DNA from 2 places in the Pseudomonas sp. I3-I5 genome. Region 2 is predicted to be linked to the other one. Evidence: riboswitches for the same ligand, from Rfam matches in the RefSeq annotation. Region 2 holds a riboswitch; the other holds the start of a gene.

Region 1 (15,738 bases), 1.0 Mb from region 2:
TGCCGTCAAGATTCAGGAACGCGACCCGGGCCGGGTATTACTGCTCAATACCCATGTCGAGGAAGCCGATGACGACGATCCGTATGCGGCGTACAAGATCCCTGACGATCTGATGTGGTAACGCTGCAAGGCCCTGTCTGATCGTGAATCGGTTAGGCAGGGCCGCATTGTGTGCGCTGGGCCGCGAGGCGGCCCCTGGCACCACGACGACTATTCACGTCATGGTTTTTCTGAAGATCGCTGTCACTGCGTCGTGCGCTGCTTTTCCAGGTCTTCCAGTTCGACACGGTACTGTTGCGCCTCGTGCTCGTTGTGGAACATCCCGACCAACTGGCCCTGCTGGTGCACATCCCAGATCCGCACGCCTGCGGCCAGGCCTTCGTGGGACATTTTCGATTCGTCGCGTTCGGTCACTTGAACTGTCATCGTTAAACTCCACTTTTTCGGGTTGGGTGCGACAGTCTGTCGCACGCCTTATTTATAGAGTTTGTTAGCAGCCTAAGTAAATAAAACGGTCATGAAACAAGTTTCATGTAGCCATGGCATGCCCTGGCGCGACTGCCTTATGCCCGGCCAAAGAAAAGCCCCGCACAGGGCGGGGCTTTGCGTTGATTACGGCTAAACGCCGACAACCTCGAACGTTAGTTACCTTTGACCGACTTGCCATCGACCGTGCCGTCCTGCAGGACGATCACGTATTCCTTGCCATCGGTTTCCACTTGGCGCAATTGCACCAGCAGGTAGTCCCAGTTCTTGGCAAACCATAGCTCGGTGATGCGCTTGCTCTGGCTTGGATCACGCACACGTTCGACCTTGACGGCATCCACCTGGCCGGTCTTGGTGGTGACTTTTTCGGTGCCCAGCACGCGGAAGTCATAGGTATCGATCTCGTCACCATCGACCACCTGATAAGTCATGCTCTTCTTGCCTGCAGCGACATCGTGCTGCAGCGCCAGTTGATAGGACGACTTGTCGAGCACCCCACGGTTGAGCGGCAGGGTGATGGCATCGCCACGATCGCTACCGGTCACTTTCTTGGCAGCCCAATCGAAGTCCAAGTCGACCTTCTTGGCCTTGCCAAGACCGCCGCGCTCGAAGTGGTAACGCTGCGGCAGCAAGGTATCGTTTTCCAGGCGCAACGAGCTTTGCTCGGTCAGGCTGGCGATCATCATTGACGCCTTGAAGTTCAGGTCCCAAGTGCCATCGGCATTCTTGACCAGGCTACGTTCGGCGGTGCCGCTCATGGGCAGTTGCTTCCAGTCGGCGGTGTAGCTGGCCGAGAACGGCTTCAGGTCTGCTGCCTGGAGGGGCAGGGCAAGCACGGCAAGAGCCAAGAGCAGGGCGCGACGCATAGTATCTCCTAGGATCGAATCAAATGACCGCTGGCCGACAGGGGCTGGCCATCCAGTAATGCACCTTGTTCGCCAAGACGCAAGCGGCCGTTGGCGAACCAGTGAACAGCCATTGGGTAGATGACGTGTTCCTGTGCGTGAACCCGCTGAGCCAGGCTTTGGACCGTGTCATCGGGTGCCACCGGCACGACAGCCTGTACGACCAACGGGCCCCCATCGAGTTCCTCGGTGACGAAATGGACACTGCACCCATGCTCGGCATCCCCTGCTTCCAGGGCGCGTCGATGGGTGTGCAACCCTTTGTAGCGAGGCAGCAGCGAAGGATGGATGTTGAGCAGGCGACCCTGGTAGTGGCGCACGAAGCCGCCACTGAGGATACGCATGAAACCCGCCAGCACCACCAGGTCCGGGGCGAACCCATCGATACACGCCACCAGGGCCGCATCGAAGGCTTCGCGGCCTTCGAATTCGGTATGGTCGAGTACTGCGGTTTCGATACCGGCAGCGGCTGCGCGCTGCAGGCCGTAGGCATCGGCGCGGTTGGAGATGACCGCGCCGATGCGCACGGCGCTGTCCGGGATGGCGCTGCTGTCGATCAGCGCTTGCAGGTTGCTGCCGGAACCCGACAGCAGTACCACGACATTGCAGGGCTTGCTCGGCATCAGTGTGCCTTGAGGTTCTGCAACTCGACCTGAGCAGCGCCCTCTGCGGCCTCGGTGATATGGCCGATGACCCAAGGCTGTTCGCCGGCGTTGCGCAGTTCGCTTAGGGCAGTTTCGACCTGGTCCTGGCCTACGCAGATCACCATGCCCACGCCGCAGTTGAGTACGCGGTGCATTTCATGCTCGTCGACGTTGCCCTTTTCCTGCAGGAAATCGAAGACGGCTGGGCGCTGCCAGCTGGCCACGTCGATGACCGCCTGGGCATTGGCCGGCAATACGCGCGGGATGTTGTCCAGCAGGCCGCCACCGGTGATGTGGGCCATGGCCTTGACTGCGCCAGTGTTCTTGATCAGTTGCAGCAGCGGCTTGACGTAGATGCGCGTTGGCGCCATCAGCAGGTCGGTCAGTGGCTGGCCGTCGAGCTGGGTGCTTTCGACGTCGGTGCCCGAGACTTCGAGGATCTTGCGGATCAACGAGTAACCGTTGGAGTGCGGGCCCGAGGATGGCAGAGCGATGAGCGCATCACCGGTGGCCACGCGCGAGCCGTCGATGATCTCGGCCTTTTCCACTACACCTACGCAGAAGCCCGCCAGGTCGTAGTCCTCACCTTCGTACATGCCCGGCATCTCGGCGGTTTCGCCACCAACCAGCGAGCAGCCCGCCAGTTCGCAACCTGCGCCGATACCGGTGACCACGGTAGCCGCCACGTCCACGTTCAGCTTGCCAGTGGCGTAGTAATCCAGGAAGAACAGCGGTTCGGCGCCGCAAACTACCAGGTCGTTCACGCACATGGCGACCAGGTCCTGGCCGATGCTGTCGTGCTTGTTCAGGTTCAGCGCCAGGCGCAGCTTGGTGCCCACGCCGTCGGTGCCGGAGACCAGCACCGGCTGCTTGTAGCCGGCCGGGATCTCGCAAAGGGCGCCGAAGCCGCCCAGGCCACCCATGACTTCAGGGCGTGCGGTGCGTTTTGCCACGCCCTTGATGCGTTCGACCAGTGCTTCGCCGGCGTCGATGTCTACACCGGCGTCCTTGTAGCTCAGGGAGGGTTGCTTGCTCATTGATCCAGGCCTTTAGGAGGGAGGGATTCGTAAAAACGACCCTGACGGCAAGGGCCGGCAGCCATGCAGCGGCTAACCGTGACATCAGTGGTCTGTGAAGGCGCGCGATTTTATCAGGGTTGCCGGGCAGCGGCCATCCTCCGGCCGACGGGCAGGTGAATTTAGGGCCCTTGCCCCTGCAAGATCGCCAGAAGCCTGGCCTTGCCGGTGCTACCTTTAACCGTGCCGCTTGAGGTGTGAGCGCTGAAGCTTGAAACTCGCCGTTCCAGATCACAAGGACACAACGATGCGCTTCTTCACTACTTGGGTCATGGGATGTCTGGCGTTGATCGCAGGCGCGGCCCAGGCCGAAAACGTCTCCGGCCTCTATCAGGTACGCGAGCCAGTGGCCGGGCAGGGCGCCGAGGCGCGTGCGGCGGCGACCAGCCAGGCCTTCGACACCTTGGTGCTGCGCCTGACCGGCGACTCCAAGGCCGTGCAGAGCCCGGCGCTGGCCGCACTGCGCAAGGACCCGCAACCGATCGTCAACCAGGTGGGCAGCGACGCTGGCCCGCCCGAAACCGTGCGGGTCGAGTTCGACCCCGGTAGCACCGAACGTGCCCTGCGCAAGGCGGGCCTTAGTCTGTGGGGCAGCAATCGCCCGTCGATTCTGGGTTGGTGGCTCGTCGAGAGCGTTGACGGCACCAGCTTGGTAGGGGACGGCCAGCCCAGCGCCCAGCCGTTGCGGCGCGCGGCCCGTCACCGGGGCTTGCCGCTGCGCCTGCCTCTGGCCGATCTGCAAGAGCAATTGGTGGCCGATGCCAAGCATATCGACGCCAAGGACCCGGGGCCGCTGCGTGAAGTCTCCCAGCGCTACGGCGCCGATGCTCTGCTGGCTGTGCACGCCCAGCAGGTCGACGGCAAATGGCAAGGTAAATGGCAATTGTGGCTGGGCGGTGAGCGCGAGCAGGGCAGCGCCGAAGGAGCGGACCCGGCAGCGCTTGCCGACGCCGTGATGCTTGCGGTGAGTACGCGGCTGGCACCGCGTTACGTGACGCGACCCGGGGCCGGTGGCCAAGTGCAGATGCAGGTCCAGGGCATGAACCTGCCGCGCTACGCTGAGCTGGCCCGGGTTCTGGAGTCCTACGGCGCGCAGTTGAAGCGGGTCGACGGCGACGTGCTGACCTATTCGGTCACCGCCAGCCGCGAACAACTACGGGCTCAGCTGGCATTGGCCAAGCTCAGGGAAGTCCCGGCCGAGCAGATACCTGCGCCGCAGGTGACCCCTGGGCCAGTGGGTACGTCCCCAGACGAGCCACCAGTGTCGCCTGCGGCTGGTGCCGAACCGTTCGATGGCTTGCGCTTTGGTTGGTGAGAGGGTCGTTCATGACTGACATGCGTCGTTGGATCTGGCTGGGCGTGGCATTGATCGTCATCGCCCTGCTTTATAGCCTGCACAACATTCTCACACCTTTTCTGGTCGGCATTCTGCTGGCGTATCTGGCCGACCCGCTGGTCGATCGCCTGGAGCGCCTGGGGTTGTCACGGACCTGGGGCGTAGCGGTGGTGTTCGGGCTGTTCACGTTGCTGATGCTTGCACTGTTGCTCGTGCTCATCCCCATGCTGGCCAAGCAGTTGGTGCGCCTGTATGCGCTGGCGCCGCAAGTGCTTGACTGGCTCGAACACGTCGCCTTGCCTTGGGTGCAGGGGCGCCTGGGCCTTGCCGACGGGTTCTGGAAATTCGACAAGATCAAGGCGGCCATCGGCGCTCACATGGGGCAGACCACCGATATCGTCAGCATGCTCCTGTCCCAGGCAACGGCCTCCAGCCTGGCGTTGATGGCCTGGGTGGCCAACATGGTGCTGATCCCCGTGGTGGGGTTCTACCTGTTGCGTGACTGGGACTTGATGATGGCCAAGTTGCGCAGCTTGTTGCCGCGGCAGAGCGAGCCGAAAGTCGTCGAGCTGGCCAGCGAGTGCCACGAGGTGCTGGGTGCGTTCGTGCGTGGGCAACTGCTGGTGATGGTCGCGTTGGGCATCATCTACTCGGCAGGCTTGATGCTGGTCGGGCTTGAACTGGGGTTGTTGATCGGCATGCTGGCCGGTCTGGCGGCCATCGTCCCCTACATGGGCTTCATCATTGGCATCGGCGCGGCGCTGGTGGCAGGACTGTTTCAGTTCGGTGGCGATCTGTATCCCATGCTCGGCATCGTTGCGGTCTTCATGGTCGGTCAGGCACTCGAGGGCATGGTGCTGACACCGCTACTGGTAGGCGACCGGATCGGTTTGCACCCTGTGGCGGTGATCTTCGCCATCCTGGCCGGCGGTGAGCTGTTCGGTTTCACGGGCGTGCTGCTCGCGTTGCCGGTGGCGGCGGTCATCATGGTGCTGCTGCGCCACGTGCACGGCTTGTACAAGGAGTCGGACATGTATGCAGGGGATGCTCCAGTCCCAGTCCCCCTCGATCCCCCCGCACCCAATCAGCCGTGACAGGGCGGCAGGTGAGTCTCGGGTTGGCGCTGGGAGAGTGCAACCCATTGATTTTGCTTGGACTCTGCAGCGGCGTCATTGTGCACCCCGCTTGGCAGGTATAGACTTTGCAGATTGTCCACAAAAGGCCCCCTGCGGTCCTGTCGACCGCCCGCGAGCATGAAACCACCGATCCAGTTGCCCCTGGGTGTGCGCCTGCGCGACGACGCCACCTTCATCAACTACTATCCGGGCGCCAATGCCGCTGCGTTGGGGTATGTCGAGCGGCTTTGCGAAGCCGACGCCGGCTGGACCGAGAGCCTCATCTACCTGTGGGGCAAACAAGGCGTGGGCCGCACGCATCTGCTGCAAGCAGCCACCCATCGTTTCCAGCAACGGGGCGAGCCTGCCGTCTACCTGCCCTTGGCGCAGCTGCTCGAACGCGGTACCGGTCTTCTGGACTACCTGGCCCAGTACGAACTGGTGTGCATCGATGACCTGCACGTCATCGCCGGCAAGCCGGACTGGGAGGAGGCCATGTTCCACCTGTTCAATCGCTTGCGCGACAGTGGCCGTCGGCTGCTGCTGGCAGCATCCGCTTCCCCGCGAGAATTGCCGGTGAAGCTGCCTGACCTGAAATCCCGCCTCACCCTTGCCCTGGTGTTCCAGATGCGCGGGCTGTCCGACGAAGACAAGCTACGTGCCTTGCAATTGCGGGCATCCAGGCGCGGCCTGCACCTGACCGACGAAGTGGGTCACTTCATCCTTACCCGCGGCGCGCGCAGCATGAGTGCGCTGTTCGATCTGCTGGAACGGCTCGATCAGGCATCTCTGCAAGCCCAGCGCAAACTCACCATTCCTTTCCTCAAGGAAACCCTGGGCTGGTGACCCCCTGAAAACACGGGGCCAGAGCCATCCCACGGAAAAGTCACATCTTTTTCGATAAAATTTGCAAATGGAACTTATAGTGGGCATAGTTCCACCCCACTAAAGGATTACAGACACGGTTGTGCCCATGCTCAAGCGCTTCGCACCCCTCGTGCCACTCGCACTCGTGACCCTGCTTTTTGGCTGCGCGGCCCAAGGCCCGGTATCCCAGCCCCAGGATCACACCCCGGTCGCCGTACAGCCGGCGATCAAGGCCAAGGCCTCGTCTTCGCCAGTGTTTGGCGAACCCCAGGAAGTGGCTACTGACGATGAACTGGAGGTCTTCTCCAGCAGCAAGCCCTATCAGCTGCCAGTGCTGGCCGACAGCATTCTGGAGCGCGGCATGTCGTTGATCGGCACCCGCTATCGCTTCGGTGGTACCTCGGAGCAGTCCGGCTTCGATTGCAGCGGCTTCATCGGCTACCTGTTCCGCGAAGAGGCAGGCATGACCTTGCCGCGCTCTACCCGCGAGATGATCAACGTCGATGCGCCGAAGGTGGCACGCAACAAACTCAAGCCTGGCGATCTGCTGTTCTTCAGCACCAACGGCCGTGGTCGTGTCAGTCATGCTGGCATCTACCTGGGCGACAACCAGTTCATTCACTCCAGCAGCCGCCGTAGCGGGGGCGTACGCATCGATAGCCTCGGTGACCGTTACTGGAGCAAGACCTTCCTCGAGGCCAAACGTGCCTTGGCCATGGCGCCGACGCATATCGCGCGCAACTAATGGCAATCTGATGTGTCCTAACCACGGCGTCGCTGCTTTGCAAAAAAGCTCGACGCCGTGCGTATTTACAGAAAGCGTCTAATCTAATTTCTCAACTCTATCCCGCTGCGGCCCAGCGTTCCCATACAGGATGTTTTGGCCATGACAACGATGGCGCGCTTCGCTTTCATTTCCCTGGCAGCCTTATTGGCGGCCTGCTCCAGCCAACCTCAGGCGCCTGCCCCTGTGCGGGTTGTGCAGCCCCAGGTTACCTACAGCCAACCCAGCTTCTCGCCCACTGCCGATGACGTACTGATTCGCGCCATTGGTCTGGTTGGCACGCCCTACCGCTGGGGCGGCAATACGCCCGATTCAGGCTTCGACTGCAGTGGTCTGATCAAGTACGTCTACCGCGATGCCGCCGGCATCAGCCTGCCGCGCTCCACGCGCGAGATGATCGGCATGCGTGCGCCTACCGTGGATGTGAAATCCTTGCAGTCGGGTGATCTGGTGTTTTTCGCGACCAGTGGCGGCTCGCAGGTGAGCCATGCCGGCATTTATGTAGGGGACGGGCGCTTCGTGCATGCGCCTCGCACTGGCGGTACGGTGCGTTTGGACTATTTGTCCAACAGCTACTGGGCCAAGGCCTACCTGCAGGCCAAGCGGGTCATCCCTCAGGGGCACCTGGCACAGAACCCCTGAGACGGGTTACCGAGCTTTGCTGACGCGCCAGATGGCATTGCCCACATCGTCCGCGACCAGTACGGCCCCGCGACCCTCCAGGGCAACCCCCACCGGGCGGCCCATGGCTTGGCCGCCTTCATCCAGAAAACCGTCGAGCACGTCCATGGGCCGGCCCGACGGTTTGCCTGAGGCGTCGAAGGGTACGAATATCACCTTGTAGCCGCTGTGGGGCTTGCGGTTCCAGGACCCATGCTGGCCAATCAATGCGCCTGCTCCAAAACGAGCAGGTAGCACATCCGGCCCGGCGAAGGCCAATCCCAGTGAAGCAGTATGCGGTCCAACGGCATAGTCGGGTACCCGTGCTCGGGCGACCTTGGCGGGGTCCTGGGGCTGCACGCGCTCATCCACGTGCTGGCCATAGTAGCTGTAGGGCCACCCATAGAATCCACCCGCGTGTACCGAGGTGATGTAGTCCGGTACCAGATCGCTGCCGATTTCGTCACGCTCGTTGACCGCCGTCCACAGTGCGCCACTGTTAGGCTCCCAGGCGAGCCCGTTAGGGTTGCGCAGGCCGGTGGCGAACAGGCGGTGCTTGCCGGTGCTAGGGTCGATCTCCCAGATTGCGGCGCGACCCTGCTCCTGGTCGAGTCCGTTTTCACCCACGTTGCTGTTTGAGCCCACGGTGACGTAGAGGCGCTGCCCATCAGGGCTTGCGATGACATTCTTGGTCCAGTGGTGATTCAACGGGCCGGCTGGCAGCAGGGTAACTACTTCTGCCGGGCCGGTTACCTGGCGTGCCCCCGGCTGGTAGTGAAAACGCAGCAGCTTGTCCGTATCGGCTATGTAAAAATCATTGCCCACCAGCGCCATCCCAAAGGGCGAGTTCAGCCCGTCGGCAAAGGTATGGCGGATTTCCGCAACGCCATCCTGGTCGGCGTCGCGCAACAGGGTAATGCGATCAGGGCTGGGCACGGCAGCCCCCGCGCGTGCCATGACCCGCTTCATGGCCCATCCGCGGATACCCTTGGCGTCTTCGGGCTTGGCAGGTGCGTTGGTTTCTGCCACCAGCACGTCGCCATTGGGTAGCACGTACAGCCAGCGCGGATGGTCGAGGTCACCGGCAAAGCGCGACACCTGTAACCCGGGTGCAGCCTGAGGCATGCGCCCGGCGGGCCAGCCGACGGCTGGCGCGATGTTCACGGTGGGGAGCAGGGTCTTGGCGGGGGAGGGCAACTGCGGCGCAGGGCCGGTGCCGTCGGCCACTGTCAGGCGCGCCGTTTCGCCGCAGCCACCCAAGCCCAGGCTTACAAGAAGTGCAACAGGCAGTGCCACGCGGTTCATGGTCGACGTCCTCGGCAGGTTCTATTGATTCAGAGGCTGTGGAACGCGGCGGGTTCAGTCGCACAGGCGGCGGGGCTGACGCGGGTGGCTCGGCCATCCCTCCTGCGCCGCCAGGCGAGCCGCGTCGATTGACGCTCCGGGTGCAACCCTCTAACCTTCGCGCGTGTTTCAGGTGCCCCGCCAGCAACGTCTGGCCAGGGTGAAACTGGGAAGTCGGTGAGTGCCCACAGGGTGCGATTCCGGCGCTGCCCCCGCAACGGTAAGTGAGTGACGGCCGCGCAGGGCCACTGGGTGACCATACCCGGGAAGGCGCGCAGGTCAGGGCCAGCGGCCCGCTCACGAGCCCGGAGACCGGCCTGATACTGCCAACGGCATCACGGAGGGTGATGCGCGGTGACCACTGGCCTTGGCCAATGCCCCTGCGCGCGCTCCGTTTGCCTGCCCATTCCCTGACACGGCGCTCGATCGTGGTGTCAGCCAGCGGAGAACCTCCCATGAGCGACGCCACCGAGCGCGACGAACGCCATCTGGCACGGATGCAGCGCAAGAAAGCGGTCATCGACGAACGCATTGCCAATTCCCCCAACGAATGCGGCCTGCTGCTGGTGCTCACCGGCAATGGCAAAGGCAAGAGCAGCTCGGCCTTCGGCATGCTTGCCCGGGCCCTGGGCCACGGCATGCAGTGCGGGGTGGTGCAGTTCATCAAGGGCCGCAACAGTACCGGCGAAGAGCTGTTCTTCAGGCGCTTTCCCGAACAGGTGCGCTATCACGTGATGGGCGAGGGTTTCACCTGGGAAACTCAGGACCGCCAGCGTGACATTGCGGCGGCAGAAGCGGCATGGGCCGTCTCCACGCAACTGCTGCAGGATCCTGCGGTGCAGTTCGTGGTGCTCGACGAGCTCAACATTGCGCTCAAGCACGGCTACCTTGATCTGGACCAGGTGCTATCGGACATCCAGGCTCGCCCCCCCATGCAGCACGTCATCGTCACCGGTCGCGCGGCCAAGCCGGAAATGGTCGAGCTGGCCGACACCGTGACCGAAATGGGCATGCTCAAGCACGCCTTCCAGGCCGGTATCCGTGCCCAGAAGGGCGTCGAGCTGTGAGCCAGGCCCGCCATTGCCCCGCCGTCCTGATTGCCGCGCCGGCTTCTGGCCAAGGCAAGACCACGGTCACTGCCGCGCTGGCGCGCCTGCACCGCAATCTGGGCCGCAAGGTGCGGGTGTTCAAATGCGGGCCTGACTTTCTCGACCCCATGATTCTCGAACGCGCCAGCGGTGCCCCCGTCTGCCAGTTGGACCTGTGGATGATCGGTGCCGAGGAAAGCCGCCGGCTGCTCTGGGAGGCGGCAGGTGAAGCCGACCTGATCCTCATCGAAGGGGTGATGGGGCTGTTCGACGGCACCCCTTCGAGCGCCGACCTGGCACGTCACTTCGGCGTGCCGGTGCTGGCGGTTATCGACGGTACGGCCATGGCCCAGACCTTTGGCGCGCTGGCCCTGGGCCTGGCGCGTTATCAGCCGGATCTGCCGTTCGCCGGGGTGCTGGCCAACCGGGTGGGCAGCCTGCGTCATGCGCAACTGCTCGAAGGCAGCCTCACCGAGGGCCTGCGTTGGTATGGCGGCTTGTCCCGCGAGCGCGGCATCGAACTGCCCAGCCGTCACCTGGGGTTGGTGCAGGCCAGCGAGTTGAACGACCTGGACGCACGCCTGGACGCTGCCGCCCAGGCATTGGGCGCCAGTTGCGATGCCGCCTTGCCACCGGCGGTCACCTTCGAACCGGCCGATCCGTTACCCGCCCAGGCCACCTTGGCGGGCGTACGTATCGGTGTGGCCCGCGACGAAGCCTTTGCCTTCCTCTATGGCGCTAACCTGGACCTGTTGCGCCGTCTAGGCGCACAGGTGCAGTTCTTCTCCCCCCTGCATGACGTCGAATTGCCCCCAGTGGACAGCCTGTACCTGCCCGGCGGTTACCCCGAGCTGCACCATCATGCCTTGGCGCGCAACACCTCGATGTGCCAGGCCATCCGCGCCCATCATGCCCAGGGCAAGCCGTTGCTCGCCGAATGCGGCGGCATGCTGTATCTGCTCGACGCACTGACCGACGTGGCCGGGGACAGGGTCGAGTTGCTTGGGTTGCTGCCGGGGGAGGCGACCATGCAAAAGCGCCTGGCGGCCCTGGCTCTGCAGGCGGTCGAACTGCCCGAGGGCATACTGCGCGGCCATACCTACCACCACTCCTTGACCAGCACCGCGCTCGAGCCGCTGGCACGTGGGTTGAGCCCCAACGGTGGGCGCGGCAACGAAGCGGTCTATCGCCTGGGCCGCCTGACCGCGTCCTACGTGCACTTCTACTTCCCCTCCAACCCGGAGGCAGCCGCAGCGCTGCTCTGCCCATGAACGAACATGCGTTCAGCGACCAGGAGCGTGCCGCGGTCTACCGCGCCATCGGCGAGCGGCGCGACATGCGCCATTTCGCTCAAGGGGAGGTGGCGCCGCAGGTCATGACACGGTTACTCAGCGCAGCCCACCAGGCACCGAGCGTGGGCTTGATGCAGCCATGGCGGTTCATCCGCATCACCGAGCGGGCCCTGCGTGGGCGCATCCAGGCCCTGGTGGAGGCCGAACGGGCGTTGACTGCACAAGCGCTGGGCGAGCGCTCGGACGAATTCATGAAGCTCAAGGTAGAGGGCATCAACGATTGCGCCGAACTATGGGTCGCCGCCTTGATGGACAACCGTGAGCCTCACATTTTCGGGCGCCGCACCCTGCCTGAAATGGACCTGGCCTCGCTCGCCTGCGCGATCCAGAACCTGTGGCTGGCCGCCCGTGCCGAAGGGCTGGGCATGGGCTGGGTATCGCTGTTCGATCCCCAGGCGCTGGCAGCGTTGCTTGGCATGCCCAGCGGCGCCAAACCCGTGGCCGTGCTGTGCCTGGGGCCGGTGGCGGCATTCTATCCTGCGCCCATGCTGGTCATGCAGAGCTGGACCGAAGAACGACCGTTGCACGAGATGCTGTTTGAAAACCGGTGGGGAGAAGGCGTATGAGCGTGGCGTTGCTGAGCGTGGCCGGTGTGGCCCTGGATGCGTTGCTCGGTGAGCCGCGGCGGCGCCACCCGCTGGTCGCTTTCGGCAACATGGCCAGCAGCCTGGAGCGGCGCTTCAATGCCGGCGGGCGCGGTTGGCGCAGTCATGGCGTGAGCGCCTGGTTCCTGGCCGTGGTGCCGCTGACCTTGCTGGCCCTCATGCTCTCCTGGCTGCCGGTGATCGGCTGGCTGGTCGATGTGCTGGCGCTGTACTGCGCCCTGGGGCTGCGTAGCCTGGGCGAACATGTGCTGCCGGTGGCCACGGCCTTGCGCCAGGGCGATCTGGAAGAAGCACGGCGGCGAGTGGGGTATCTGGTCAGCCGTGAAACCCGTGAGCTGGACGAGACGGCGGTGGCGCGGGCGGCCACCGAGTCGGTGCTGGAAAACGGCAGCGATGCCGTGTTCGCCGCCTTGTTCTGGTTTGCCGTGGCCGGGGCGCCAGGGGTGGTGCTTTATCGACTGAGCAACACCCTCGATGCCATGTGGGGCTATCGAAACGAACGCTTCGAGCGCTTCGGCTGGTGCGCGGCGCGCATCGATGACGTACTCAATTATGTGCCGGCGCGCCTGGTCGCACTCACCTACGCAGTGCTGGGCAAAACCCGCCTGGCGCTGGCCTGCTGGCGCCGCCAGGGGCCGCTATGGGACAGCCCCAATGCTGGCCCGGTCATGGCGGCCGGGGCAGGGGCGCTGGGTGTCGAGTTGGGCGGGCCCGCGGTGTACCACGGCCAACTGCACGACCGCCCGCGCCTGGGCGACGGCCCTGCGGCCAGCCCCGATGCCATCGAGGGCGGCTGGACACTGGTGCAGCGTGGGGTATGGCTGTGGCTGTTGGTGTTGTGTCTGGGAGCTTACCTGAATGCTTGAACATGGAGGCCGGCTGCTGCGTGCGGTTCGGCAATATGGCATCGCCCGCGAGCAGTGGCTGGACCTGTCCAGTGGCATTGCGCCCTGGTCCTTCCCGATACCGCCGATCCCTATCGAAGCCTGGGCACGCCTGCCGGAAACAGACGATGGCCTTGAGCAGGCGGCGTGCAGCTACTACGGCGCCACGCGACTGCTGCCCGTGGCGGGCTCACAGGCTGCCATCCAGGCCCTGCCGCTGTTACGCAGCCCGAGCCGAGTCGGAGTGCTGACACCCTGTTATGCCGAGCACCCCTATGCCTGGCAGCGGACTGGGCACACGTTGCTTGAGCTGGATGAGCACCAGGTCGACGACGCGATCGACAACCTCGACGTGCTGGTCTTGGTCAATCCGAACAACCCCACCGGCCGCGTCGTGCCTGCGCCCACACTGCTGGGGTGGCATCAGCGCCTGGCAGCACGCGGCGGCTGGCTGGTGGTCGATGAAGCCTTCATGGACAACAGCCCCGCAAACACTGTGATCAAACGTGCCGAATGCCCGGGTTTGATAGTGCTGCGCTCGTTCGGCAAGTTCTTCGGCCTGGCCGGTGTGCGCCTGGGCTTCGTGGCCGCAGAGCACAGCGTGCTGCAGCGCCTGGCCGAATTGCTCGGCCCGTGGACCATCAACGGCCCCAGCCGGGTGCTGGCCCAGGCCAGCCTGACCGACCTGGCCACGCAGCAGCTGCAGCGCCAGCGCTGTGCAGGCGCCAGCGAACGCCTGGCGGCTTTGCTGTCCCATGCAGGGCTGGCGCCCGCCGGCGGCTGTGACCTGTTCCAGTACGTGCGGTGCGAGCATGCCGCCCGGTTGCACGATCACCTCGCACGACACGGGGTGCTGGTGCGCCTGTTCGAGCAGCCGGCGGCCCTGCGTTTCGGGTTACCGCCCAGCCAGGCGGACGAACGACGATTGGCCCAAGCCCTCAGTGCCTACCGCAAGGACCTTACATGACGACCCTGATGGTGCAAGGCACCACCTCCGACGCCGGCAAGAGCACCCTGGTGACTGCCCTGTGCCGCTGGCTGCTGCGCCAGGGCATCGGCGTGGTGCCGTTCAAGCCGCAGAACATGGCCCTCAACAGCGCCGTGACCGCCGACGGCGGCGAGATCGGCCGGGCCCAGGCGGTGCAGGCCCAAGCCTGTCGCCTGGCGCCGCACACCGACATGAACCCGGTGCTGCTCAAACCCAACAGCGACACCGGCGCCCAGGTGATCATCCATGGCCGTGCGGTGACCAGCATGAACGCGGTTGCCTACCATGATTACAAGGCCATCGCCATGCAGGCCGTGCTGGCCTCGCACCAGCGCCTGAGCCAGGGCTGGCCGGTGGTCATGGTGGAGGGCGCAGGGTCGCCGGCCGAGATCAACCTGCGGGCTGGCGACATTGCCAACATGGGGTTTGCCGAGGCTGTGGACTGCCCGGTGATTCTAGTCGCCGACATCAACCGCGGGGGTGTGTTCGCCCACCTGGTCGGTACCCTCGAACTGCTGTCGCCCAGCGAGCAGGCGCGCGTCAAAGGGTTCGTCATCAACCGCTTCAGGGGCGACATCGCCCTGTTGCAACCCGGGCTCGACTGGCTGGAGCAGCGCACCGGCAAACCCGTGCTCGGCGTGCTGCCGTACGTCACCGACCTGCACCTTGAAGCCGAGGACGGCATCGACCGGCGCCAGGGCGAAAAGCAGCAGCGTGTGCTCAAGGTGATCGTGCCTGTGCTGCCACGTATCAGCAACCACACCGACTTCGACCCGCTGCGCCTGCACCCGCAGGTCGACCTGCAGTTCATCGGCCCCGGTCAACCGGTGCCGCCAGCGGACCTGATCATCCTGCCAGGCTCCAAGAGTGTCCGTGGCGACCTGGCGCAACTGCGTGCGCGCGGCTGGGACAAGGCCATCGAACGCCATCTGCGCTATGGCGGCAAGGTGATCGGTATCTGCGGCGGCCTGCAGATGCTTGGGCGCGAGGTGCACGATCCGCTGGGCCTGGAAGGCGCTGCAGGCTCCAGCCCCGGGCTCGGCCTGCTGGACTACGCCACGGTGCTGGAAGCCGACAAGCAGTTGCGCAACGTCGCCGGGACCTTGCACCTGGATGCATCGCCTGTGACCGGTTACGAGATCCATGCCGGTGTCACCACTGGCCCTGCGCTGGCGCAACCAGCTATACGCCTGGCCGACGGTCGCTGCGAGGGTGCCATCAGCACGGACGGCCAGGTGTTGGCCACTTACCTGCACGGGTTGTTCGAGGGCAGCGCCTCCTGCGCGGCCCTGCTGCGCTGGGCTGGGCTTGAAGACGTGCAACTGATCGACTACGAGGCGTTGCGCGAGCGCGACATCGAACGCCTGGCTGACCTGGTGGACAAGCACCTGGACACCCAGCGCCTGCGCCAATTGTGTGGAGTACCTTGACGTGCGTACGTTCGTGATCGGCGGAGCCCGGTCTGGCAAGAGCCGCCTGGCCGAGCAGCGGGCAGCCGCCTGCGGCCTGACCGTGACCTATATCGCCACCAGTCAACCGCTGGATGGCGAACTCGATGAGCGGGTGCAGCTGCACCGCCAGCGCCGGCCAGTGGAGTGGGGGTT
Region 2 (15,738 bases):
CGGTGGTAGCCTTTAAGTGTTTCAGGCTGTGGCACAAGGGAATGACTGCGCGATGATGCAGTCCCATGCACAACGCGGGTATGACGTCCGCCTTCACCACGCCATGGAGAACCCTATGAAAGCAGTTGTAATCGCTGCCCTGCTGGCCACTACCGGCCTGGCCCAAGCCGCCCAGACCGTCGAGCTCAAGCTGGCAGGCGCCGATGGCCCAGGCAAGTCGATCGGCACCATCAGTATCGAACAGAACAAGTACGGAACGCTGCTGACTCCGGACCTCAAAGACCTGCCACCGGGTGTGCACGGTTTCCACCTGCACCAGAATCCGTCCTGCGCACCTGCGCAGGACGCAGGCAAAACCGTGCCAGCAGGGGGAGCAGGGGGCCACTGGGACCCTCAATCGACCAACGCGCACAAAGGCCCTTATGATGACAGCGGTCACCGCGGTGACCTGCCGGCGTTGTATGTAGGTGCCGATGGCAAGGCAACCTATCCAGTACTGGCACCGCGCTTGAAGGCTGAGGACTTCAAAGGCCATGCTTTGATGGTGCACGCAGGTGGCGATAACCACAGCGACCACCCCGAGAAGTTGGGTGGCGGTGGTGCGCGCGTGGCGTGTGGGGTGGTTGAGTAACGGCGGGTTGGCGCACCCTGGTGGGTGCGCCTCGTCGACCGGCAGGCGGTCTTTTGACTTCAGCGCTTGGGGTTGAGCGTCAAGTGCACGTGACGGTTCACGTCCTTGTACAGCAGGTAGCTGAAGTTGCCAGGGCCGCCGGCATAGCAGGCCTGCGGGCAGAAGGCGCGCAGCCACATGAAGTCGCCGGCTTCTACCTCGACCCAGTCCTGATTCAGGCGGTAGACCGCCTTGCCTTCGAGAACGTAAAGCCCGTGCTCCATGACGTGGGTTTCAGCGAACGGAATGACGCCACCTGGTTGGAACGTGACGATATTGACGTGCATATCATGGCGCATGTCGGCCATGTCGACGAAGCGGGTGGTTTTCCAGCGGCCTTCGGTACCTGGCATCTCGATCACGGTAGCGTTGTCGCGATGGGTCACGAATGAGGACGGCACGTCCAGCCCCTCGACCTTCTGGTAGTGCTTGCGCAGCCAGTGGAAGGTGACATTGGCCTTGCTGTTGTTGCGCAAGCTCCATTCGGCGCCAGGCGCCAGAAACGCATAGCCCCCTGGCACCAGTGTGTGGTGCTGGCCCTCGACGGTGATGTCCAGCTCGCCCTCGACGATGAACAACACCGCTTCGGCGTTGGGGTCCAATTCAGGCCGTTCGCTCCCGCCTTCAGGCGCCACCTCGACGATGTACTGGGAGAACGTCTCGGCGAACCCTGTCAGCGGCCGGGCGATGACCCACATGCGCATCTTGTCCCAGAAGGGCAAGTGACTGGTGACGATGTCACGCATCACGCCCTTGGGAATGACCGCGTAGGCTTCGGTGAACATGGCACGGTCGGTCAGCAGCTCGGTTTGAGCCGGGTGGCCGCCGTGGGGCGCGAAATAGGCGTGGTTCGACATGAATGCTCTCGACTTGTTGTTCTATCCCCATGCCGTGGACCGCACCGGCCGGTGCGGTGCAGGGGACGTGGACACAGGATAGGGTGGCGCGCCGAGCATCTACAAATTAAATGTTGGAATACCCGGTATTTGTTAGCTGAATGCTCACCTGGCTACCCACATGGTGTGCCGCCAGGCGGTCTCCCTCGCCGAACAACTTGTGGCGCAATGTGCCATCGACGTAGCCCTTGGGATAACGGCCACGGCGCTGCAGCTCAGGAATGAGCAACTCCACGACGTGGGTCAGGTCATCAGGTTGGACAGCATAGGTGAGGTTGAAACCGTCGATACCGGTTTGATCGACCCATGTCTCCAACTGATCGGCAACATCACTTGGCGTACCGATCAGGACGGGCCCGCGTCCTCCTAGCCCGATGAATTGCGCCGCTTCGCGCACTGTCCATTGGCGGCTAGGGTCAGCCGCCGTGAAGGCTGCCAGGGCCGCACGGCCTGCATCGTTTTCCACGTACTGGATCGGCGCATCAGGGTCCAGGCCATCCAGGTCGATACCGGTCCACCCTGACAGCAGTGTCAGGGCTGCTTCGATGTCGACGAAACTGCGGTATTGGGCAAAGCGTGCCTGCGCCTGCTCGTGGGTGGGCGCGACGATCAGTAACGCCTGGGCATAGATCAGCACATCGTCACGCGTGCGTCCTGCCGCTTCGCTGGCCTGACGAACACCATCGGCGTAGCGCCGCAGCACCGTGGGTGTAGGCCCGCTGATGAACACGCACTCGGCATGCCTTGCAGCGAACTGCTGACCACGCGCAGATGCGCCTGCTTGAAACAAGACGGGGGTCCGTTGCGGGGAGGGCTGGCACAGGTGAATACCAGGTACCTGGAAATGCTCGCCGAGGTGACCGATGGCGTGTACACGGGTTGGCTCGACGTAACGGCCAGTCTGACGGTCCAGCACCAGGGCATCCTCGTCCCAGCTTTTTTCCCAGAGCTTGTAGAGCACCTGCAGATACTCTTCGGCCAGGTCATAGCGCTGGTCATGCCCCAGTTGTCGATCCAGCCCAAGATTACGCGCGGCACTGTTCAGGTAGCCGGTGACGATATTCCAGCCCACGCGCCCGTCGCTGAGGTGATCGAGTGTGGACATGCGCCGGGCAAAGGGGTAGGGATGCTCGTAGGTCAGCGAGAAGGTGACCCCAAAACCCAGGTGCTTGGTCACAGCGGCCATGGCCGGGACCAGCAGCATCGGGTCGTTCACCGGCACCTGAACGCCGCCGCGCAAGGCCGGGCCTGGGCTGCCTTGATAGACGTCATAGATGCCCATTACATCGGCAATGAACAATGCGTCGAACACACCGCGTTCGAGCAGCCTCGCCAGGTCGGTCCAGTAGGCCAGGCGGTTGAAATCGGTGCTGGTGTTGCGTGGGTGGCGCCACAATCCAGGCGATTGGTGGCTGGCAGCATTCATGCTGAAGGCGTTGAAGCGTATAGGGCGGGGCATAGGCTGACCTCGCCTCAGGGCAGCACGGAAGCGGGATAAACCGCTTCGGCTACGTTCAGTTTGCGGGGGATCAGGCCAAGCCCTTGGAAGGTGTCTGCCAACTTCTGTTGTTCGGCAACGATCTCTGGCGTCACCGGCACGGCGTTGTAGTTGCGTCGCTGACTCGCCACCTCCAGTACATCGGCGTTGATGCCAAGCTGCGGTGCCAGCAATGCGGCGACGTCGGCAGGTTTGTCATTGGCCCACTGGCTGGCTTTGGCCAGTTCGCTGAAGAATGTTCTGAGCAACGCCTTGTTGCTGTCCGCGAAGTGGGCGGTGGACAAATAGAAAGTGCGATTATTGGTCAAGCCGGTCCCGTCACGCAGGTTTTTCAGCCCTGGCTGACGCTCTGCTGCAGCCAGGAACGGGTCCCATAGCGTAGCGGCCTGAACGCTGCCTGACTGCAGCGCGGCTATCGCGTCGGCTGCGTTGTTGACGTACGCCGGGGTGATGTCCTGGTAACTCAGCCCTGCCTGTTGCAAAGCCACGGCCAGCAAATACTGGGCATTCCACCCCCGGCCAGTGGCCACGCGCTTGCCCTTCAGATCCTGCACGTGCGTGAGAGTGTCCTGCTGGCGCACCACCAGCCCGATCCCACGTGGATAGGGCTGTTCAGCAGCCAGGTAGACCACGGATTTGCCGGCCGCCTGGGCAAACACCGAAGGCGCATCGGCAGCGTGCCCCACGTCGATGGCACCCGTGCTCAACGCCTCGAGCAACTGAGGGCCCGCAGCAAACTCATGCCAGCTGACGCTCACCCCTTGAGGGGCAAGGGCCTTTTCCAGCGAACCGCTGCCTTTGAGGATGTTGAGGCTGTTGAATTTTTGGTATCCGATGCGCAGGGTGCTGTTTTCCCCCGCCTGGGCCGGTCCGGCTAACAGCAGGGCGCCGGTAAGCGAGGCCATTAGCCCTCCCAGTACTCGCCGACGTAGTGATGAAAAGAGGGGGTGGGGCATGGCGCGATCCTTGATGTTCAGTTCAACAGGAGCACCAGAAAATAAGCACATGAGCGCGCTTCTTCAATTTTTTTATTACCAATTATTAGACTGTTTAGTTATTTTTATATCCTTTTGTTTTGTAATCAGTTGTGCGCTGTCGACGTTTTTTTCACATCCCGTTGGTAGCATTCCTAGCAGAATCAAGGAGTTCTCCATGTCTACCTTCCTGCGCACACGCAGCACTCGCATCGTGCTAACCGCTACCACTGGCCTTGTAGTCGCAACCCTCGGGTTTTTCGCCTGGCAAAGCTTCTACCCCGTGCAAGCCGCCTCGGGCTGGCAGGTCGAGGTCGTGCACCGCAATGTGGACAAGGCTGCGTCACTGCTTCCCCAGGCCGACGGCAGCCTGTTGGTCAGCCAAGAGCTGGACGATGGTCGCGGCAGCATTCTCAAGATTGCTGCGGACGGTGAGCGCGAAGTGCTCGTGGATAAGCTGTCTAAGCCGGACGGCATGGTGGCGGCAAGAGGGGGCTGGGTCTTCAGCCAGGAAGGTGGCCTGGCGCCGGTGAGTCTGGCGGTCGATGGCCACGTCACACCACTTTTCGAGGGTATTGCGGTACAGGGCCTTTGGAACGAGGGCAACCACCTTTTCGCCATCGAAGACCGCAAGGGTGATGGCCGCTTGCTGCGCTATGACTGGCGCAGCGGCCAGGTGGAGGTGTTGCGTGCGGGCCTGACCGAAGCCGAAGGTTTGACCCGATGCGGGGGTGGCCGGCTACTGTATACCGAGAAAGCCGAAGGGCAGGTCCGGGCGCTGTCCAAGGATGGCAAGGACCCTGTGGTGATCGATGGCCTCAACAACCCTACATTCCTGTTTTGCGACCAGCGTGGCCTCTGGATCAGTGAAGACAACACTCACCGGGCGCGGCTGCTGCGCATAAAGCCCGATGGGACTCGCCAGGCCGTGCTCTCGTTTCTCAAGGCGCCGCAGTCGATCGTGGCCGATGGCAGCGGTGGTTACTGGCTTGCAGAAGGCGGACGTGATCGCGTGCTGCACCTGACCCCTCCAGCGCAGCCGGCCGCTGCGTCAAACTGAAGTTTGAAAAAAGAGTCGATGACAGCAGCCATCAATCCCCCAGCCGCTGCTCACGCGACGGGGGATAGCCGAAGTAGGCGGCGTAGCATTTGCTGAAGTGCGACACCGAGACGAAGCCGCACGCTACCGCCACCTCCATCACCGAGAGATCGGAGTACTGCAACAGGCGGCGACTCTTGGTAATGCGAAGTTCCATGTAGTAACGCCGGGGGGAGGTGCCCAACTGCGCCTGGAACAGCCGGTCTATCTGGCGTCGGGACCGGCCGCTGTAAGCCGCCAACTGGTCCAGGCTGAGGGTTTCTTCGAGGTTGTTTTCCATCAGCTCGACGATGGTGCGCAGGTGCAGACTCATCGACTTCTTGGCCCCGGGACCCACTTGGCGATAGCGCGCACCAGAGAAGGACAGAATCTCCTCGACGCCCTCTGCCAGGCCATCACCGTACAGCCGTCGTACCAGTCCCAGCATCAGTTCCATCGCCCCGTTTGGGCTGGCGGCACTCAGCCGGTCCCGGTCGAGGGTAAAGCTTGCAGGCGTGATACGCGTCTGCGGGCTACGTTCGGCAAGGCTGGCACGTTGTTCGGGGTGAACGCTGCAGCCGTAGTCATCCAGCGCTCCGGCGCGCCCGAGAAACCATGCGCCATTCCACAAGCCGCCCAGGGCCATCCCGTGGGAAGCGCAGTCCTGGAGCAAGCGGTCGAGTTCAGGGTATTTGAGCGGCGTGCGTAAGCCGCCGCAGACCACCAGCAAGTCCAAGTGCTTGAGGGCGGTCGCCGAAAGCTCGGTGGTGATCAACTCGAGCCCCAGGTCACTCAGTACGCGGTCACCGGCAAGCGACAAGGGCGTGAATTGGAAGCTGTCGGCGCGCAAAAGGTTAGCCGTGACCAGTACGTCCATGGCCACGGTGAAGCTGGCCATGGAAAAGTGTTCGAGCAAAACGAAGTCGACCCGATAGGGCGCTTCAACGCTGGCGCTGCTGGTCTTTAACCGCAGCATGTTGCTGGTGCTGCTCTTTTTGCTGAACTGACGGGGTGTGGACACGCTGGACTCCGCTTCCTGGCTTCGCACCAAAGTGTGGCCGGTGCCCCTTGGAAAGACAATCGGCAAGGTGGCTGGCGCCAATGTGCAGGTCGTGTTCAGGCATGCGCTGGGCGTCGGCCTGGGGCAGGGAGGTTGCATGCGTGCTGGCGCCGTTCAAATCCAACGGAACCCTAGGCGTTATTGGGGAATCAATAGGGTAAGTGCCAATGGGAGGAAGCTCATGGAAATCGGAACGATTTGGTTCGTGGTGGCAATCATCTTGATTTTGCTGGAGATCTGGGCGATCTGGCACATCATGGGCAGCGATCGGCGCGCCGAGCGCAAGATGCTGTGGATTGTGTTCGTGGTGTGGGCACCGTTCCCTGGCCTGCCGATCTGGGCCTGGCGCGGGCCTCGCGCGGTTAAGGGCAAGGCTGTATTGGAAGAGAAGTGAATCGCGGGCCAGGCGCGGGGGCGTCTGGCGGCATCGCTGCTGTAATTCTAATGTCACGCTCAGGGCCGCTTTCGGCCCTTGACCTCAGGTCTGCTTGAGGTTGGATACTCGGCGTTCATTCCACAGACCGAGAGCCAATGCCATGCAGACCTCCGCCTTTGACCTGAGTAACCCTCAATCGCTGTATGACCCCAGTGGCAACGGTTACTCCCATGTGGCTGACGTGATTTCCGGGAGCAGGCTGCTGTTCATCGCGGGTCAAGGTGGGGAGCAGGCCAGTGGAACGCTGTCCCCTGATTTCGCCGGCCAGGCTCGACAGGCCATTGCCAATCTGGCGCTGGCCTTGTCCAGCAAAGGCGCGGGTCTTGAGCACGTGTGCAAGCTCACACTGCTTATCGTCGATCATAGCCAGGCACGCCTCAAGCAATGGGTGGACGCCGTAGACCGCGCCTGGGGCCAGGCTACCAAACCTACCTGCACGCTCATACCGGTTGCGCGACTGGCCCTGGACGGGATGCTAATCGAGGTGGATGCCGTAGCGGCGCTGCCCGCCTCCTCCCAAGGTAGGTAGCGCCAACGACTCGCTGTGTAGTAAATCTCTAATCAGGTTTGCGCCTTCCTGCGCGATGAGCACAGCAGTTCTCAGAGGTGACCACACCATGAGCACGACCTCTTCCCCGATCGACCGGCCGTTACTGAGCGCCTGGTTCTGGCCGGCCATGTTCAGCTTGATGGCCTTCGCCGCCAATTCGGTACTTTGCCGGCTGGCGCTCAAGGATGGCGCCGTCGACGCCATCACCTTCACCGCACTGCGCCTGGGCAGCGGCGCCTTGTGCCTGTGGTGGCTGGTACGGCTGCGCAACCCCTGTTCAGGGGCTGCCGGCAGTTGGAGAGGCGGTCTGGCGTTGTTTTGCTACGCCTTTCTGTTCTCCATTGCCTACCTTGATTTGAGCGCGGGCGTAGGGGCATTGCTCTTGTTTGGTGCCGTTCAGCTGACCATGTTCGGCGTGGCGGCGGTGCGTGGAGAACGGATCAGCCTGCGCGCGTTGTCAGGCATGCTGATGGCTTTTTCAGGCCTGGTCGTTTTGCTGCTGCCTGGCAGCCACGCACCTACACTGACGAGCGCCTTGCTGATGGTAGCCGCGGGCATGGCATGGGGTCTCTATACCTTGCTGGGCCAGGGGTCACCTCGGCCGCTGGCGGACACGGCAGGCAACTTCGTTCGCAGCGTGCCCTTCCTGGCGTTGTGCACGCCGCTGATCGCTCTGGGTGCCGAACTACGGTTCTCGACGGCCGGCGTGTTCTTCGCGGTGTGCTCTGGGATGCTGGCATCGGCGGCAGGTTATGCCGTCTGGTACAGCGTGGTGCGGCGCATCAGCGCTCAACAGGCCGCCACGTTGCAACTGAGCGTCCCGGTGATCGCCGCGCTGGGTGGGGTGTGGGTGATCGGTGAGGCGCTGTCGCTACGTGCCATGGGTGCCTGCGCGATAGTGCTGGGTGGGGTGGCTATCGCTGTAACGGCTCCCCGTCTACAGGCACCGACACAGGCTTGAGGTGGCCCAATGGTCGGCAAAGCCTGAGCATGAGCAGGCTTGCCTAGAAGAAACTGCGCTGGGCCTTGAGTGTCACCACGCTCTCGCAATAGGTGTTGATCCCCGAATAAGCATCGCAGCCGCCACCGGTCAGGTTCGAGTCGCTGTAGATGAGGTTCAGGTCCAGGCCCAACCAGGGGCGCGACAGCTGCATGGACCAGTCGGAGAAACCGTTGACCTGGCTGCCGTCGCCAATCGTGAACGGGGTGCCGAGCCGATGATGTGCAAGCTTGACCGTCAGGTCGGCATTGAGCAGGGGAACCTGCCCGAAATCGGCATACAAGGTGCCGATCCGGTTGCTTGGGTTGTCACGCAATGCCCCGCCGAAGCGGCTGCCCATGATCGAAATACCCCCATACAGCGCATGGCTCTCTGCGCCTGCGATGTTGGGTTGGCTGTAGTGAATGACGCCGATCTCGTAACCCAAGGTACTGTCGAAGTGATGCTTGTAGCCCACGTAGTTGTCGACCCGCAGGGTGGACCCTGGCGCCACGCCCATGCTGGGTGTGTACTGCCCTACGTACCACCCGCTGGTGTGACTGAAGTCCAGGCCGCCATGAAAGGCGCCGGTAGCGGCTGGGGAAATAAGCCCCTGGGCCATGCTGCGGGTAGGGGTCGTACTGAGGGTAAAGTCGAAGTCGCCCACTTCACGTTTGATCTGCTGGGCCAGGAGCGTGGGGCTGAACAGCAGGGCCGCGCTCAGCACTAGAAGGGGCCTGGTCATGGTCGGCTTCCTGAAGGGCTTGCAGTAGAGCCTTGAAGGATACCGGGCCTGGCCCGCGGAGGAAACCTCATGGCCTGCTCAAGTACGCAATTGCCTGTCGCGACGCGCAAAAAAAAGCGCGCCCCCTGAGGAGCGCGCCTTTGACATCAAGCAGCTTCGGTGATCAGGCCACTTTCACGATCCAGCCTGCCGGCGCTTCAATGTCGCCGCTCTGAATGCCGGTCAGCTCGTTGTAGAGCTTCTGGGTAACGGGGCCGACCTTCTCAAGGTCATGGAACACATGCAGCTTGCCGTTGTACTCGATGCCGCCGATGGGGGTGATCACCGCCGCGGTACCGCAGGCACCTGCCTCGATGAAGCGATCCAGTTGGCTGATTTCCACATCCCCTTCGATGACAGTCAGGCCCAGGCGAGACTGCGCCAGCTCCATCAGGGACAAGCGGGTGATGCCGGGCAGTACCGAAGCCGACTTGGGCGTCACGAATTCGTTATTGGCCGTGATGCCGAAGAAGTTGGCCGAGCCCACTTCCTCGATCTTGGTATGGGTCAACGGGTCGAGGTAGATGGCATCGGCGAAGTTGGCCTTTTTCGCCTCATAGCCTGGCTGCAGGCTGGCCGCATAGTTGCCACCGACCTTGGCAGCGCCGGTACCTTGCGGGGCAGCCCGGTCGAAGCTGGAGATCTGGAAGTTGTGTGGCTTCATGCCGCCTTTGAAGTACGAGCCTACCGGGATGGCGAAGATGGAAAAGATGAACTCCGGCGCGGTGCGCACGCCAATGTTGTCACCCGTGCCGATGACGAATGGGCGCAGGTACAGGGCGCCTTTGCCGTGGGGTGGCACGAAGCGCTCATTGGCCTTGACGACCTGCTTGCAGGCTTCGATGAACACGTCTGTAGGCACGTGGGGCATCAGCAGGCGCGCGCAGCTGCGCTGCATGCGAGCAGCATTCTGGTCGGGGCGGAACAGGTTGATCGAGCCATCCTTGCAACGGTAGGCCTTCATGCCTTCGAAGCACTGCTGGCCGTAATGCAGGGCCGTGGAGCCTTCGCTGATATGCAGCACGTTGTCTTCGGTCAGGGTGCCTTCATCCCACGCGCCATCGCGCCATACAGACAGATAGCGTTTATCGGTCTTGATGTAGTCGAAGCCGAGCTTGTCCCAGTTAATGCTTTCGTTGCTCATGACACCCTCGTTGTCTTGCAAGTGCCCACGTTGGGGCTGCTGTTATATGCGCACACGCCACCTTAATACATCTTCGCCGGATCGGAAATGTCCTATCACGACTTGGCAGGCGGCTGCGCAAGGTGCAGATAGCGGTCGAGCTCGAGCGCATCGAGCAACACCTGGTCGTGGGAAGCGATGATCAGCGCGCCGGTGAACTTCTCCAGCATCCTTTCCAGGGCCTGGAGCGATGGCAGGTCAAGGTGGTTGCCAGGTTCGTCCAGTAGTAGCAGTTCTACCGGGCGCCTGCGGTACAGAATCGCTGCCAGGGCCGCCTTCATGCGCTCGCCTCCACTGAGCAGCCTGCTGGGCAGCACGACACGCGCAGCGTCCAGGCCCAACTGAGCCAGCAGCATGCGGGCACGGCTCGGATCCAGTGCCAGGTTGGCCTGTTGCACGTGTTCCAGCGCGCTCACGTCGGCAGACAACACGCTGCAGTGCTGGTCGAGCAGCGCTGTTTCGCCTGCGACCAGGAGGTTGCCTGCAGGCGCTGGCAACTGGCCGGCGATCATCTTCAGCAGGGTGCTCTTGCCACTGCCATTGACGCCGGTGAGGGCGCAGCGTTGGCCCTGACGCAGGCTGAATTCGATGGGTACCGATGTGCCATGCGGCAGGCGCAAGGTTTGCAGCACTAACACTTGCCGCTGGACGCTGGGCTCAAGCGTTGGCGCGTGCACGGTAATTTCGCAGGCGCTTTCGACCGCTTGCGCAGCTTCGCGCACCCTGTCGGTCAGCCGTTGCTCGGCCTCCCGATGGCGTCGGCGCTGCTTGCCAAGTGTCGCCTGACTGCCTTGCTGTCGGTGATCGACCAGGATCTTGGCTTGGTTGACGTGCTTGGCCTTGCGCCCCGCCCGGGCCTGCGCTTTGTCCAGTGCCTGGCGTTGCTGCAGCAGAGCTCTGGCTTGCTGCTGTTGGGAGCGCTTGAGGTACTCCAACTGCTGTGTAGCTTGCGTGGTTTCGCAGCGCTTTTGCGCGTGATAGTGGCTGAAGTTGCCGCCATAGGCTTTCAGACCCAGGCTTGACAGTTCGAGAATACCGTCCATGTGATCGAGTAGAGACCGGTCATGGCTTATCACGAGCAGGCCGCGGTTCCAGGTTTGCATCATCGCCAGCCATTGCGAGCGGCCGTGGTCGTCAAGATGGTTGGTAGGTTCATCGAGTATCAGGAAGTCGGCCTCGCTCAACCAGGCACCCATCAGCGCCACACGCATGGCTTGCCCGCCGCTCAGGGTATGAACAGGGCGTTGCAGCTCCAAGTGACCCAGGCCATGGCGATGCAGGTGGGCGCGCAGGCGCTCGGGCGCATCCCAGCGCTCGCCAACGGTGTCGAAGTCAGCCGCCTCTAGGCTGCCCATCTGGATTCGTTCGAGCGCTGCGATCAATGGGCCCATCTGGGCCAGATCGGCTACGGTCTTGCTGGTGTCGATCACCTGTTGATCGACAAGATGGACACGGCCAAAGCGCCGGCACGTGCCGCTGCTTGGCAACCGCCGGCCAGCGAGGAGTTGGCCAAGCAGGCTCTTGCCAACGCCGTTGCGACCCACCAATCCGGTTCGGGTACTGTCGAAGGTCTGTGTTAGATCGGTGAACAGTGGCCTGCCATCTGGCAAGACCAGGGTGACGCTGTCCAGCGTAAGGATAGACGTAGTCGTCATGTGCAACTCCACGAATGCCGCGACATTTCCGGTGGCGACCGGAAAGTGAAGACTGGCCGTCTAACAGACGGCGGCATCAATGGCGCATTGGACGAATACCTCGTGATGGGGACGTGGAAAGAGTAGAGGAGGCTGGGCGGCGCGTAAAGTGGGGCAGACGCTGAGGGGAGTGGTGAGTGCCTTGCACTTATTCTTTTGGTTGAAGCGGCCGCTCCTGCACACGTACTGCGCTACGCTCAGCGCTGTGCCCCTGTGTGAACCAGAGGATGCTCGCCGCCTGCCAGCAGTGCGGCGCCCCCACAGCCTCGACAACGGTTGACCACCCGACGGCCACTGCGTAGCCTTGGCCGTTCGAGGTTCTTCGGCCAGGCCGGAGCTAAGACGGGAACGCGGTTCAAGCCGCGGCTGCCCCCGCAACTGTAGGCACCATCGATGAGTCGACACTGCCACTGCGCCAGGCGCGGGAAGGCGTCTTCTCCCAAGCCCGGTCCTGATGACCGTGCCTGGCGCAGGTGCAAGCCAGGAGACCTGCCTCGCAACGTTTTCGACTTTAAACCGGGCGGGGTGATCCGGTGGCGAACATGCCCGGCCAGTCTGGTCGACGGCACTCGTCCTGCATGCCCGCGCCATTCTGCCAAGGGCACTGCAACATGAAAACACTGGCCAAGCTCCCCGTTACCATCGTCACCGGCTTCCTGGGCTCGGGCAAAACCACCCTGTTGCGCCACATGCTCGACAATGCCCAAGGGCGACGCATCGCCGTGATCGTCAACGAATTCGGCGAGCTGGGCATTGATGGCGACATCCTCAAGCAGTGCAGCATCGGTTGCACCGAAGAAGAGGCCAATGGCCGCGTGTACGAACTGGCCAACGGTTGCCTGTGCTGCACCGTCCAGGAAGAGTTCTTCCCGGTGATGCGCGAACTGGTGGCGCGCCGCGGCGACCTGGACCATATTCTGATCGAAACCAGCGGCCTGGCTCTGCCTAAGCCACTGGTCCAAGCCTTCCAGTGGCCTGAGATCCGCACTGCCTGCACTGTCGATGCGGTGATCACCGTGGTCGACAGCCCTGCCGTTGCCGCAGGCACTTTCGCCGCCTACCCGGACCAAGTCGACGCCCAGCGCAAGCTGGACCCGAACCTGGACCACGAGTCCCCCCTGCACGAGCTGTTCGCTGACCAACTGGCCAGCGCCGACCTGGTCGTGTTGAACAAAGCCGATCTGATTGACGCCGACGGCCTGGCCAAGGTACGTGCCGAGGTCGCTGAAGAGCTGCCAGCGGCCGTCAAAGTTATCGAAGCCAGCAGTGGCAAATTGCCGCTGGAGGTGTTGCTGGGCCTGGGCGCCGAGTCCGAGCAGCACATCGATGCCCGCCCGACCCACCACGATGCCCATCACGACGGCGATGACCATGACGATCATGACCATGATGCCTTCGATTCCATCTCCATCGACCTGCCCGAATCCGATGAGCGAGTGCTGATCGAGGCGCTCAACCAACTGGTGGTCGAGTACGGCATCCTGCGCGTCAAAGGTTTCGCCGCCATTGCCGGCAAGCCGATGCGCTTGCTCATCCAGGGGGTAGGCACGCGCTTTGACAAGCACTTCGACCGCGCCTGGCGTGCCGAAGAACCGCGCATCACACGCCTGGTGCTGATCGGTCAGGACCTTGACCCTGCCCAGCTCGAAGCGCGTCTGCGCCAGGCCTTGGGCGCCTGACCCATGCACCTGCTGCGGACCCAGCCCGGCGGCTTCGTGCCGGACGACAGCATCGCCGACCTCGGCCAGACCCCTGCCGAACTGGTCATCCTCTGCAGCGGTGATTCGCACCTGGCCCTGCTCGCCGACAGCGCCGAGCAACTGCCCGGCGACTTCCCAAGCCTGCGCCTGGCCAACCCCATGCAGGTGCAGAACCACGCCTCGGTCGACCTTTATGTCGATCAGGTCTTGCAGCATGCCAAGGTCATCCTGGTGTCGCTGCACGGCGGCGTGGGGTACTGGCGCTACGGCGTGGAACAGTTGGTCACGCTCGCCGCGCGCGGCGTGCACGTGATCCTGGTGCCGGGCGACGACCGTCCCGACCCGGAACTGACCGGGCTCGGGTCCGTGCAGGGGGCGCAAGCCGAGCAGTTGTGGCACTACCTGCGCCAAGGTGGCAAGGCCAACGCACTCAACCTGTTCCATTACCTTGCCAGTCAGTGGCTGGACCGTGACTATTGCTGGTCCGAGCCGCGGGCGTTGCCCCGCACCTCGGTCTACCACCCTCTGGTGGGCAGTGGGGCGCTGGAGGACTGGTTCCCACACTGGGATACCGATTATCCGGTGGCGCCAATACTGTTTTATCGTTCGCACCTGCAGGCGGCGAACACGGCCTTCATCGATGTGTTCTGCCAGCGCCTGCAGGCAGCAGGTTTGAATCCGTTGCCCATTGCGGTGGCCAGCCTGAAGGAAAGCGCCTGCCTGGAACAGGTTGAGGCATGGCTCGACATTGTCGGCGCCGAGGTGGTGCTCAATACCACCGGTTTTGCCCTGTCCAGCCCTGAGCGTCCTAACCTGCGCCCGCTAAGACGAGACATCCCTGTGTTGCAGGCCATTTGTGCGCAGGACAACCAGCCGGGTTGGGAGGCCAGCGAGCAGGGCTTGGGCGCACGTGACCTGGCCATGCACATTGTGCTGCCCGAACTGGACGGGCGCATCATCACACGGCCGGTCAGCTTCAAGGACATGGCCTGGCACAGCGAGCGCAGCCAATCGGATGTGGTGTGCTACCGCGCGCACCCCGAGCGCATGGATTTTGTGGCCGAGCTGGCACGGCGCTGGGTGACCCTGGCGCGCCAGCCCAATGCGCACAAACGCGTGGCGTTGATTCTGGCCAACTATCCCACGCGCGATGGGCGCATCGGCAATGGCGTTGGCCTGGACACGCCGGCTGCGGCGCTCAATATCTTGCGTGCGCTGCGCACTGAAGGGTACCCGGTCAGCGAGCTGCCCGAGAGTGGCACCCAGCTGATCCATCACTTGCTGGGCGGTGTGACCAACGACCTGGACCACATCGATCAACGGCCGTGCGCCCAGAGCATGAGCCTGGTCGATTACCAGGCAGCATTCGACCGCCTGCCGGCCGCCAACCGCCAAGCGGTACTGGAACGCTGGGGGCCACCCGAGCAGGATCCAATGTTCCGCGAGGGCCGCCTGATGGTGGCAGGGGTGCGCATGGGGATGACCTTCGTCGGCATCCAGCCAGCACGTGGTTATCAGCTAGACCCCAGCGCCGTTTATCACGACCCGGACCTAGTGCCACCCCATGGGTACCTGGCGTTCTATTTCTGGCTACGGCATGGGTATGCCGCCGACGCCGTCATCCATGTCGGCAAGCACGGCAACCTGGAATGGCTGCCGGGCAAGGGGGTAGGGCTGTCTGATACATGCTGGCCGGATGCGCTGCTCGGCCCGCTGCCTAACATCTATCCGTTCATCGTCAACGATCCGGGTGAGGGCGCGCAGGCCAAGCGGCGCACGCAAGCGGTGATCATCGATCACCTGATGCCGCCGCTGACCCGCGCCGAGACCTATGGCCCGCTGCGCCACCTGGAGCAATTGGCCGATGAATTCTACGAAGCACAACTGCTCGACCCGCGTCGCGCCCGGGAGCTGCAACGCGACATCCTCGAACTGGTCAGGACCCATCACATCGACCGGGAATTGCAGCTCGAAGGGCAGCTTGACGATGCAACCGTCTGGTTGCCACGCCTGGACACCTACCTGTGCGACCTCAAGGAATCGCAGATCCGCGATGGTTTGCATGTATTCGGCCAGTCGCCCGAGGGCCGATTGCGCCTGGATACGCTGCTGGCACTGCTGCGTGTCGAGCGTGGCGATGGCCGTGGCGGCAATGCGAGTGTGTTGCGCGCCCTGGCCAAGACACTGGTCCCCGGCTTCGATCCGCTCGACTGCGACCTTGGGCAACCCTGGGAAG

What was found. Region 2 has a riboswitch for cobalamin ahead of cobW (cobalamin biosynthesis protein CobW). Riboswitches for the same ligand answer to the same signal wherever they lie in the genome.
Region 1: it holds a riboswitch for cobalamin, as region 2 does, so the genes downstream of both, cobO (cob(I)yrinic acid a,c-diamide adenosyltransferase) here and cobW (cobalamin biosynthesis protein CobW) in region 2, are expected to answer to the same signal.

The regions. Positions count from the first base shown of each region.
Region 1 is NZ_CP093940.1:3,445,285-3,461,022, reverse strand. Features, by position in the region: gene MOP87_RS15410 (DUF2058 domain-containing protein) at 1-121, shown strand, start outside; gene MOP87_RS15405 (hypothetical protein) at 244-426, opposite strand; gene MOP87_RS15400 (DUF3108 domain-containing protein) at 642-1,352, opposite strand; gene purN (phosphoribosylglycinamide formyltransferase) at 1,361-2,014, opposite strand; gene purM (phosphoribosylformylglycinamidine cyclo-ligase) at 2,014-3,072, opposite strand; gene MOP87_RS15385 (DUF2066 domain-containing protein) at 3,359-4,426, shown strand; gene MOP87_RS15380 (AI-2E family transporter) at 4,438-5,541, shown strand; gene hda (DnaA regulatory inactivator Hda) at 5,701-6,408, shown strand; gene MOP87_RS15370 (NlpC/P60 family protein) at 6,536-7,174, shown strand; gene MOP87_RS15365 (C40 family peptidase) at 7,316-7,855, shown strand; gene MOP87_RS15360 (sorbosone dehydrogenase family protein) at 7,862-9,178, opposite strand; cobalamin riboswitch at 9,332-9,553, shown strand; gene cobO (cob(I)yrinic acid a,c-diamide adenosyltransferase) at 9,673-10,284, shown strand; gene MOP87_RS15350 (cobyrinate a,c-diamide synthase) at 10,281-11,576, shown strand; gene bluB (5,6-dimethylbenzimidazole synthase) at 11,567-12,223, shown strand; gene cbiB (adenosylcobinamide-phosphate synthase CbiB) at 12,220-13,128, shown strand; gene cobD (threonine-phosphate decarboxylase CobD) at 13,121-14,113, shown strand; gene MOP87_RS15330 (cobyric acid synthase) at 14,110-15,564, shown strand; gene cobU (bifunctional adenosylcobinamide kinase/adenosylcobinamide-phosphate guanylyltransferase) at 15,566-15,738, shown strand, end outside.
Region 2 is NZ_CP093940.1:2,415,642-2,431,379, reverse strand. Features, by position in the region: gene MOP87_RS10915 (LysR family transcriptional regulator) at 1-16, shown strand, start outside; gene sodC (superoxide dismutase family protein) at 116-631, shown strand; gene MOP87_RS10905 (bifunctional allantoicase/(S)-ureidoglycine aminohydrolase) at 691-1,527, opposite strand; gene MOP87_RS10900 (LLM class flavin-dependent oxidoreductase) at 1,634-3,025, opposite strand; gene MOP87_RS10895 (aliphatic sulfonate ABC transporter substrate-binding protein) at 3,040-4,020, opposite strand; gene MOP87_RS10890 (hypothetical protein) at 4,217-5,098, shown strand; gene MOP87_RS10885 (GlxA family transcriptional regulator) at 5,130-6,137, opposite strand; gene MOP87_RS10880 (PLDc N-terminal domain-containing protein) at 6,358-6,570, shown strand; gene MOP87_RS10875 (RidA family protein) at 6,713-7,141, shown strand; gene MOP87_RS10870 (DMT family transporter) at 7,230-8,123, shown strand; gene MOP87_RS10865 (TorF family putative porin) at 8,167-8,886, opposite strand; gene MOP87_RS10860 (branched-chain amino acid aminotransferase) at 9,050-10,069, opposite strand; gene MOP87_RS10855 (ATP-binding cassette domain-containing protein) at 10,165-11,763, opposite strand; cobalamin riboswitch at 12,101-12,314, shown strand; gene cobW (cobalamin biosynthesis protein CobW) at 12,414-13,481, shown strand; gene cobN (cobaltochelatase subunit CobN) at 13,485-15,738, shown strand, end outside.